Regions from separate parts of the Streptomyces aquilus genome, predicted to be linked through region 1. Evidence: riboswitches for the same ligand, from Rfam matches in the RefSeq annotation. Region 1 holds a riboswitch; each other region holds the start of a gene.
What was found. Region 1 has a riboswitch for S-adenosylmethionine ahead of thrC (threonine synthase). Riboswitches for the same ligand answer to the same signal wherever they lie in the genome.
Positions count from the first base shown of each region.

Region 2: another riboswitch for S-adenosylmethionine. It lies ahead of EJC51_RS14370 (aminotransferase class V-fold PLP-dependent enzyme); the one in region 1 lies ahead of thrC (threonine synthase).
Region 3: another riboswitch for S-adenosylmethionine. It lies ahead of EJC51_RS49450 (putative leader peptide); the one in region 1 lies ahead of thrC (threonine synthase).

Region 1 covers NZ_CP034463.1:4,969,364-4,972,634, forward strand. The annotation lists gene EJC51_RS22850 (ubiquitin-like small modifier protein 1) at 420-695, opposite strand; gene thrC (threonine synthase) at 779-2,074, opposite strand; SAM riboswitch class I at 2,093-2,249, opposite strand; gene EJC51_RS22860 (glucosyl-3-phosphoglycerate synthase) at 2,412-3,271, shown strand, end outside.
Region 2 covers NZ_CP034463.1:3,111,010-3,114,280, reverse strand. The annotation lists gene qcrB (cytochrome bc1 complex cytochrome b subunit) at 1-154, shown strand, start outside; gene trpD (anthranilate phosphoribosyltransferase) at 290-1,354, shown strand; SAM riboswitch class IV at 1,429-1,545, shown strand; gene EJC51_RS14370 (aminotransferase class V-fold PLP-dependent enzyme) at 1,708-3,069, shown strand; gene EJC51_RS14365 (protein kinase domain-containing protein) at 3,138-3,271, shown strand, end outside.
Region 3 covers NZ_CP034463.1:9,585,973-9,589,243, reverse strand. The annotation lists gene EJC51_RS43975 (LLM class F420-dependent oxidoreductase) at 85-1,008, shown strand; SAM riboswitch class IV at 1,228-1,341, shown strand; gene EJC51_RS49450 (putative leader peptide) at 1,376-1,495, shown strand; gene EJC51_RS43970 (ABC transporter substrate-binding protein) at 1,717-3,271, shown strand, end outside.

The DNA of each region.
Region 1 (3,271 bases):
CTTGCACAGATCCACACTTCGCGGATCCGGGTCAGACCTCACCCCCCACGGATTGGGGGCGTGCGCCGGAACGCGTCGACCGCGGCTGAATGTATCTGTCCAACTGCCGTCTGCAACAGGTCAATCGGACGAGAATTCTGGACGTGCGGGGTCCGGAATGTAGTGAGAATTCACCCGAACTCAGGGCAAGTCGGGCCCCATAAAAGGCACAAAACTCGCAAAAGAACCGCACACTTTGGCTACTTCTCGACGCAAGTGGAGCAGGTACTCATATGCGTGTGGCATGGAAGGCGCAGCAGGTTCCCCAACTGTACCGCGCTCAACCATAGAGAATTGCCCCCTCCGCTTCTCTCACGGAGGGGGCAATTCAATGAACTCTCGGTAATGAGCGTTACCGAAGGTAATGTTCGGTCATTCGGTCAGCCGCCGGCGACGGCCGGGATGATCGAGACGCCCGCGCCGTCCGGGGTGGCGGTCTCCAGGCCCTGCTCGAAGCGGACGTCGTCGTCGTTGACGTACACGTTGACGAAGCGGCGCAGCTTGCCCTGGTCGTCGAGGACGCGGGCGGCGATGCCCGTGTGGTTCTTCTCCAGGTCGGCGATGACGTCGGCGAGGGTGGCACCCTCGGCGGCGACCTCGGCCTGCCCGCCGGTGTAGGTGCGCAGGATGGTGGGGATGCGGACGGTGACGCTCACGTTGGAACCTCCGGTCAGGGTGACACACCTAGGGGCGGGGGGAACTGCGCGACCAGCCCCCACCGGCCCGCAGACGAAAACGGTTATGCGAGGCCGGCCTCACGGAACGAATCGAGGTTGGGGCGGATGGTCGCGGTAAGCCCCGTACCCGCCACCGCATCCAGCGTCTTCAGCCCATCGCCCGTGTTCAGCACAACGGTCGTCAACGTCGGATCCAGCAACCCGTTCTCGATCAGCTTTCGAGTCACGCCCACGGTCACACCACCGGCGGTCTCCGCGAAGATGCCCTCCGTGCGGGCCAGCAGCTTGATCGCGTCGACGATCTGCTCGTCGTTGACGTCCTCCACGGCACCGCCCGTGCGGCGCGCGATGTCGAGGACGTAGGGGCCGTCGGCCGGGTTGCCGATGGCGAGGGACTTGGCGATGGTGTTCGGCTTCTGGGGACGGACGACGTCGTGGCCCGCCTTGTAGGCGACGGACACCGGCGAGCAGCCCTCCGCCTGGGCGCCGAAGATCTTGTACGGCTTGTCCTCGACCAGCCCGAGCTTGATCAGCTCCTGGAGCCCCTTGTCGATCTTCGTGAGCTGCGAGCCGGAGGCGATCGGGACGACCAGCTGGTCCGGGAGCCGCCAGCCGAGCTGCTCGCAGATCTCGTACGCCAGGGTCTTGGACCCCTCCGCGTAGTACGGCCGCAGGTTGACGTTGACGAAGCCCCAGCCCTCGCCGGCCGGGTCGCCGATCAGCTCGGAGCAGAAGCGGTTCACGTCGTCGTAATTGCCCTCGATGCCGACGAGCTCACCGCCGTATACAGCGGCCATGACGACCTTGCCCTGCTCCAGGTCGTGCGGGATGAACACGCAGGAGCGGAAGCCGGCGCGGGCGGCGGCGGCGCCGACGGCACCCGCGAGGTTGCCGGTGGAGGAGCAGGAGAGCGTGGTGAAGCCGAAGACGCGGGCGGCCTCGATGGCCTGGGCGACGACCCGGTCCTTGAAGGAGTGCGTCGGGTTGCCGGAGTCGTCCTTCACGAAGAGCTTGCCGGCCTCGACACCCAGTTCGCGGGCGAGGTTGTCGGCCTGGACGAGCTTGGTCCAGCCGGGGTTGATGTTGGGCTTGCCGGCCACGTCCGCGGGGACGGGCAGCAGCGGTGCGTAGCGCCAGATGTTCGCGGGTCCCGCCTCGATCTGCTTGCGGAGCTCCTCGGCGTCGTAGGCGGAGAAGTCGTAGGCGATCTCGAGCGGGCCGAAACACTCCTCGCACGCGAAGACCGGGCCGAGCGGCACCCGGTGGCCGCATTCACGGCAGCTGAGCGCCGCGGCGGGACCGAGGTCTACGCTGGTGGAGGCGGAATCGGTGGTGCTTGCAACAGTCTGCGCAGCCATGAGAGGCGAGGCCCTTTCTCCTCATCTTCCTCACGACGCATCTCGCCGTGAGACGGATTTGGCACCTTCCCTAGCCGGGAGCCTCGCGGTGCGATCGATACTGATCGCTACGAGACCGGCTGGAGGGTTGCCGGGGCTTCATCGGGCCGTATCCCTCTGCCCCTCTGGATGAGCGGTATGAAGTTGTGAACATCGGACGAGCCAGGACATGCGATGGTCATCCGCGTTGTTCAAGACTGTAACCGACGACCAGGACAGTTGAGATAGTCGTCCGAACCGCGAGATGGATCACAGACGGGGTCCAGCTCGCCGAAAGAACGCAGAGGAGCCGCGCACTGTGCTGAACGAAGTCGAGCGCTGGCTGACCACCCGCTCCTGGTCGGTGACCGATCGCCCGCTCCACCAGATCCTGGCTGCCAAGCAACGCACGAAACAGTCGGTGAGCGTCGTGCTGCCCGCGCTCAACGAGGAGGAGACGGTCGGCGACATCGTCGCGATCATCCGCCACGACTTGATGCAGCAGGTCCCGCTCGTCGACGAGATCGTCGTCGTCGACTCCGGGTCGACCGACCGGACGTCGCAGGTGGCGGCCGCGGCCGGGGCCACGGTGGTGCACCGCGACGAGATCCTGCCCCGTATCCCCACCGTGCCCGGCAAGGGCGAGGTGCTGTGGCGGTCGCTGCTGGTGACCAGCGGTGACATCGTCTGTTTCATCGACGCCGACCTGAAGGAGTTCTCCTCCGACTTCGTCACCGGGATCGTCGGCCCGCTGCTGACCGAGCCCGAGGTCGACCTGGTCAAGGCCATGTACGACCGCCCGCTGGGCGGCGCGGCGGGCCAGGGCGGCCGGGTGACCGAGCTGATGGCCCGCCCGCTGCTCAACATGCACTGGCCGCAGCTGGCGGGCTTCGTGCAGCCCCTGGGCGGCGAGTACGCGGCCCGCCGCTCGCTGCTGGAACAGCTGCCGTTCCCCGTCGGCTACGGCGTCGAGCTCGGCATGCTGGTCGACGCCCTGCACCTGGTCGGCCTCGACGCGCTCGCCCAGGTCGACGTGGGCGTCCGCAAGCACCGCCACCAGGACGGCCAGGCCCTCGGCCGGATGTCCGCCGCGATCTACCGCACGGCCCAGCTCCGCCTGGCCCGCGGCCATCTGATCCGCCCCGCCCTCACCCAGTTCGAGCGGGGCGAGACCGGTTT
Region 2 (3,271 bases), 1.9 Mb from region 1:
GACGGTCGACGAGAACGGCGTCGAGCGCAAGGTGAAGGGCTCCGAGAAGCTGCGCGCCAAGCTCAGCGAGGCGTACTTCGGCGAGGAGTCGCAGATCGCCAAGCCCACCGTCGAGGAGTACAAGGAGATCACGAGCGGCCACGGCCACCACTGATCGCTGCGCTCGCCACGCGCGCTGGAAGGGCCCCCGTCCGGTCTTCGGACGGGGGCCCTTCTGCGTGTCCTGAGCTGGATAGGGTGGGGTCAAACATCTGTTGAAGCAGGTCTCACGACACCCAGGAGCGGCCGTATGAGCGCTGTGACCCCCGCTGGAGGCGACACCGCGGCGGGCCGTTCCTGGCCCGAGGTGCTGAACGCCCTGCTGTACGGGCAGGACCAGAGCGCCGACGCCACCGCCTGGGCGATGGACAAGATCATGCGCGGCGAGGCGACCGACGCGCAGATCGCCGGGTTCGTGGTGGCCCTGCGCGCCAAGGGGGAGACGGTCGAGGAGATCACCGGCCTCGTCCGGGCGATGTACGAGCACGCCAACCTGATCGAGGTGTCCGGGCGGACCGTCGACATCGTCGGCACCGGCGGCGACGGCGCGAAGACGGTGAACATCTCCACGATGTCCTCCCTCGTCGTGGCCGGCACCGGCGCGAAGGTCGTCAAGCACGGCAACCGCGCGGCCTCGTCGGCATCGGGCTCCTCGGACGTCCTGGAGAAGCTGGGCGTCAACCTCGACCTCACGCCCAAGCGGGTGGCCGAGGTCGCCGAGGAGGCCGGCATCACCTTCTGCTTCGCCATCAAGTTCCACCCGGCGCTGCGTCACGCGGGCGCCGCCCGCGGCCAGTTGGGCATCCGCACGGTGTTCAACGCCCTCGGCCCGCTGACCAACCCGGCGAAGGTCAAGGCGCAGGCGGTGGGCGTCGCCGACCCGCTGATGGCGCCGATCGTCGCCGGGGTGTTCGCCGAGCGCGGCAACTCCTCCCTGGTGTTCCGCGGCGACGACGGCCTCGACGAGCTGACGACCACCGCCACCTCCCGGGTGTGGATCGTCCGCGACGGCAAGGTCACCGAGGAGGCCTTCGACCCGCGTGACGTCGGCCTCGAACTGGTGCCGGTGGAGGCGCTGCGAGGCGGGGACCCGGCGTTCAACGCGGAGGTCGCGCGCCGGCTGCTCGACGGTGAGACCGGCCCCGTCCGGGACGCGGTCCTGCTGAACTCGGCGGCCGCTCTGGTGGCCCTGGAGCCTGGCTCGGGGACGCTGGCGGAGCAGCTGCGGGCCGGCATGGACCAGGCCGCCGAGTCGATCGACTCGGGCGCCGCCAAGCAGGCCCTCGACCGCTGGGTGGCGGCCAGCAACCGGTAGTCGTGCCGATCGTCGTCCCGCGATCCGGACACGGGTTGCGGGCCGACGATCACATCGCGTACTTTCCTGTACCAGGTCATGAGTGACAGTCATGAGGCCCCGGCCGACTGTCCGGCAACCCTCCGTCCGTGGCGGGGTGCCCCGGGTGAAGACCAGGCCGTAGGCAGCGAGGTCTACGGCAAGCGCGGGCCCCTCTCGAATCCAGGGGTCCTGGTCGTTCGAGGGAGTCTTCCGTGAGCAAGCGAATGCGATAGGGCCGCAGAGCCCCGCCTCCGCGCACCCTTTTTCTCTTCTTCCGCATGCCAGCTTCTTCTGTATGCCTGCTTCGGCATGCCCTCTCACGGGAGTTCCCCATGTCTGTCTCCACCGCTGCCGCCGCCCAGACCATTTGTGCCCCCCTGCCCGTTCTGGGCCGTGATGTCACCGTCCCGCTCGTCACCGGTGGCGAGGTCACCTACGCCGCCCTCGACTACGCCGCCAGCGCGCCGGCCCTCCAGCGGGTGTGGGACGACGTGGCGGCGTACGCGCCCTACTACGGAAGCGTCCACCGCGGTGCCGGGTACCTCTCGCAGCTGTCGACCGACCTGTTCGAGAACGCCCGCAGGACCGTCGCCGAGTTCCTGGGCTGCCGCGAGGGCGACCAGGTCGTCTTCACCCGGTCCACCACCGACTCCCTCAACCTGCTCGCCGCCGCGCTGCCGGCCGACTGCCAGGTCTTCGTCTTCGAGACCGAGCACCACGCCTCCCTGCTGCCCTGGCGCGACGCCCGCGTCACCTACCTCGACGCGCCCCGCACCCACCAGCAGGCCGTGGAGACCCTGGAGAAAGCCCTCGCCGACCGCGACCCCTACGGCCCCGCCCTGGTCTGCGTGACCGGTGCCTCCAACGTCACCGGCGAGCTGTGGCCGGTGCGCGAACTGGCCGCCGCCGCCCATGCGCACGGCGCCCGGATCGTCCTCGACGCCGCCCAGCTCGCCCCGCACCACGCGGTGTCCGTCGCCGACCTCGACGTCGACTGGGTCGCCTTCTCCGGCCACAAGCTGTACGCCCCGTTCGGCTCCGGCGTCCTCGCGGGCCGCGCGGACTGGCTGGTTCAGGCTCAGCCGTATTTGGCCGGCGGCGGCGCCAGTCGCAAGGTCACCCGGCGCGAGGACGGCGGCGTGGACGTGGAGTGGCACGAGAGCGCGGCCCGCCACGAGGCCGGCTCCCCGAACGTCATCGGCGCCTACTCCATCGCCTCGGCCTGCAAGGCGCTCACCGAGGCCGGCTTCGACAGCCTGGTCGCCCGTGAGCAGTACCTGATCGAGAAGGTGCGGGAAGGCCTGGCGGACGTCCCCGAGGTCCGCATCCTCTCCCTCTTCGGCGACGACGCCCCGCGCGTCGGCGTGATCTCCTTCGTCGTCGAGGGCTGGAACAGCTCCCACTTCGCCGCCGCCCTCTCCGCCGAGTACGGCATCGGCGTCCGCGACGGCCTCTTCTGCGCCCACCCCCTCGTCCGCACCCTGCTCGGCAGCGACCCGCAGACCCAGGGCGAGTGCGGCGCCCCCGAGGCCGCGCCCGGCGAGAAGTCCCTCAACGCCATCCGCGTCAGCTTCGGCGCGGGCACGCCGGACGAGCACGTGGAGCGGTTCGTGACCGCCGTGCGCGAGCTGGTCAGCGACGGTGCGAAGTGGCGGTACCGGACCGAGGACGGGCGCTGCGTCCCGGCCGTCTGACCGGCTGACCTGCGCTTGCCGGTACGCTCCCCTACGGCGTTCGTACGACATACAGGGGGAAGCCGGAAGTGCAGGCGCTGCGCACGACGGATCCGCGCAGGGTCGGCCCGTACGAGGTACGAGGCCGGCTCGGCTCGGGCGGCATGGGCGAGGTCTACCTCGCCGAGTCACGGACCGGGCTGCGGCTGGCGGTGAAGGTCGT
Region 3 (3,271 bases), 4.6 Mb from region 1:
CGGGTGGCCTGCCCCGCAGAGCTGACATGAAGCTGTCACACACGGACCGGAATACGGCTTCGCCGAGCAGCTGTTCTGCCAGGCATGACCTTAGGAGTGGCACTCAACGCGTCCGACGCGCCGAACCAGGTCGACGCCACCGTGGAACTGGCGCGCGAGGCCGCGGCTGCCGGCCTGCGGTCGGCCTGGTTCGGGCAGACCTTCGGCGCGGACTCACCGCAACTCGCGGCGATCGTCGGGCGGGAGGTACCCGGACTGCAAGTGGGCACCTCGGCGATCCCCGTCTTCGGCCGGCATCCGCTGCTGGTCTCCAGCCAGGCCCAGACCGCCCAGGCCGCCACGCACGGCCGCTACCACCTCGGTCTCGCCCTGGGCACGAAGCTGCTGACGGAGGGCGCCTTCGGCGTGCCCTTCGAGCGTCCCATCGCCCGCCTGCGTGAATTCCTCACCGCCCTACGGCAGTTGACCGAGTCCGGCACGGCGGACTTCCATGGTGAACTACTCACCGCCACCACGCCGATCCCGGCACGCGTACCCGGCGCCGAGAACGGCGTCCCCGTGCTGGTCGCCGCGATGGGTCCGCAGGCACTGCGCGTCAGCGGTGAGTTGGCGGACGGGATCTTGCCCTACCTTGCGGGACCACGCGCCCTGGCGGAGCACATCGTTCCCGCCGTGACCGCCGCGGCCGAGGCCGCCGGTCGTCCCGCGCCCCGGATCGTGGCTCTGGTGCCCGGCGTGGTCACGGACGATGTGGACGCGGTGCGGGCGCGGGCCACGGAGAACCTGGCGTTCTACGAGCAGATCCCGTCCTACGCACGCGTCATCGAACTCTCCGGCGGTCGGCGGGCCGCCGACCTGGCCGTGATCGGCGGAGAGAAGGAGGTCGAAGCCGAGGTACGGCGTTACCGCGACGCCGGCGCCACCGAGGTCGTGTTCTCGGGCACCGAGCTGGCCGGAGAAGAGGACCGCCGACGCACCTGGGCACTCCTCGGCGAACTGGCCCATTGAGGGTGCTGGACGGGCAGCCGTGCGGGGGGCGAGCCCTTGGTGAAGCCGACCGACTCTCCGGACGGTCGGCTTCGATTTGCCTGGCTTCGTGATCCCGAGGGCCACCGTGTGAAGTTCGTGCAGGAACGCGGCTGATCCCTGCCCCGAGCAGCGATCAGGCAGGGGTCGTCCCGGTTGCGGCATTGACGTACGACAAACCCGCTCCGTACGATCACGAACGGCATTGAGTGTCAGCGTCAAGCCCTGGCTCGCTGACCGGCAACCCTCCCGCGCGGTGGGGTGCTCCAGGTGAAAGCCCGGCGGGATCACCGACGATCCCCGCAAGCGCGTGGCCCCTTGAGCGGGGCCGGAGACGGGGAGGACCGGCATGCGGTGTCACAGCGATGACCTCAGTGCCTCCTTCGCCGTGGCCGTGGTGTTCTCCCGGCTCTCGCGCCGCCGGCACATCGATCTGAAGCGTTCGACCAGCTGCCTGTGTCAGGTCTGACGGTCATTCCTGCCGCTGGTCGACGTCCGGCGCCGGTCGTCGCCGCGTTCCTCTCCGTCTGATCCCGCTCTTCTGCCGGATCCCCCTTTTTCCCGTTGATCTCTGCCTGCCCAGCGCTCCCCCGTCACCGGCACCGCGTCGGCGGGGGCCGCACTCCCCTGCACGCCCGTGCCCCGTAGGGCACCCCCGTGCCTGGTGACACCCATGAGGAGAACCACCCCGTGACAGCATTTCCGGATACCAGAACCTCCCGATGGGCGGCGCTGACCGCCCTTCTCACGACCGGCGTGCTGCTGACCGCCTGCGGATCCGGCTCCGACGGGGGCGGCTCCGGCAACGACAGCGGCACGCCGAAGTCCGGCGGCACCCTGACCTTCGCGGTCGGTTCGGATGCGGGCTGCGTGGACCCGCAGCAGGTCGGCAGCAACGAGAGCATCTACTCGGTACGCCAGACCGTGGACTCCCTGACCGACCAGGACCCCGAGACCGGCAAGATCGTGCCGTGGCTGGCCAAGAGCTGGGACATCAACTCCGACGCCACCCAGTTCACGTTCCATCTGCGCCCGGGTGTCACCTTCAGCGACGGCTCCGAGCTGACCGCGCAGGTCGTCAAGGACAACTTCGACGCGGTGCCGAAGCTCGGCGCCCTGGGCGTCCTCGCCCAGGGTTATCTGAGCAGCGTCAAGAGCACCACCGCGGTGGACCCGCTCACCGTCAAGGTGACCTTCAAGGAGCCCAACGCCCAGTTCCTCCAGGCGACTTCGACGCACTCGCTGGGCATCGAGTCGTCGGCGAGCGTGCGGAAGACCCCGCAGCAGAAGTGCAGTGACGGTGTCATCGGGTCCGGGCCGTTCGTGCTGAAGCAGTACGTGCAGAACCAGTCGATCACGCTGGCCAAGCGCACCGGGTACGACTGGGGCTCCTCGCTGTGGTCCAAGAAGGGTGAGGCCTACCTGGACAAGGTCGTGTTCAAGGTCGTGCCCGAGGCGGGGGTGCGGGCCGGCAGTCTCCAGTCCGGTCAGGTGGACGCGATCAGCAGCGTCGGCAAGGCCAACGAGGCGGCGCTCAAGGGCGGCCAGGTCACCCTCCTGCACCGGGCCAACCCGGGCGTGGTGTTCGGGCTGGGCGTCAACAACTCGCGGCCCGTCCTGAAGGACGTGAAGGTGCGTCAGGCGATCCTGGCCGCCCTCGACCGCAAGGAGGTCGCCGACACCGTGTTCCCGACCGGCACCAAGCCGGCGACCAGCGTCCTGGCGCACACCACGCCCGACTACACGGACCTCTCCGCGGATCTCGCCTTCGACGCGGCCAAGGCCACGTCCCTTCTGGACGAGGCGGGTTGGAAGGCGGGCAGTGACGGCATCCGGGCCAAGGGCGGCAAGAAGCTCAGCCTGGTCATCAGCTGGTTCCCCAACGCGGCCACCAACCAGCCCGCTCTGGAGCTCGTCCAGCAGCAGCTAAAGGCCGTCGGGATCGACGTGACGCTCAAGCAGGGCCAGGTCAGCCAGTTCGCCACCACCCTCCAGGGCGGCGACTTCGACCTGGTGTGGGGCAACGTGACCCGCGCCGACCCCGACATCCTGCGCAGCTCCTTCTCCAGCAAGCTGGCCAACTTCTACCGGCTGCCCGCCAGTTCGCTGGACACGGTGCTGGCCGGGCAGGCCGCGACCACCGACACGGCCCAGCGCAAGCAGCTGGTGGCCGAGGCGCAGCAGCTCATCGTGCGGAACGCGTACGACGTGCCCGTGGTGGAGCTTCAGACCCAGCTGGCCGTGA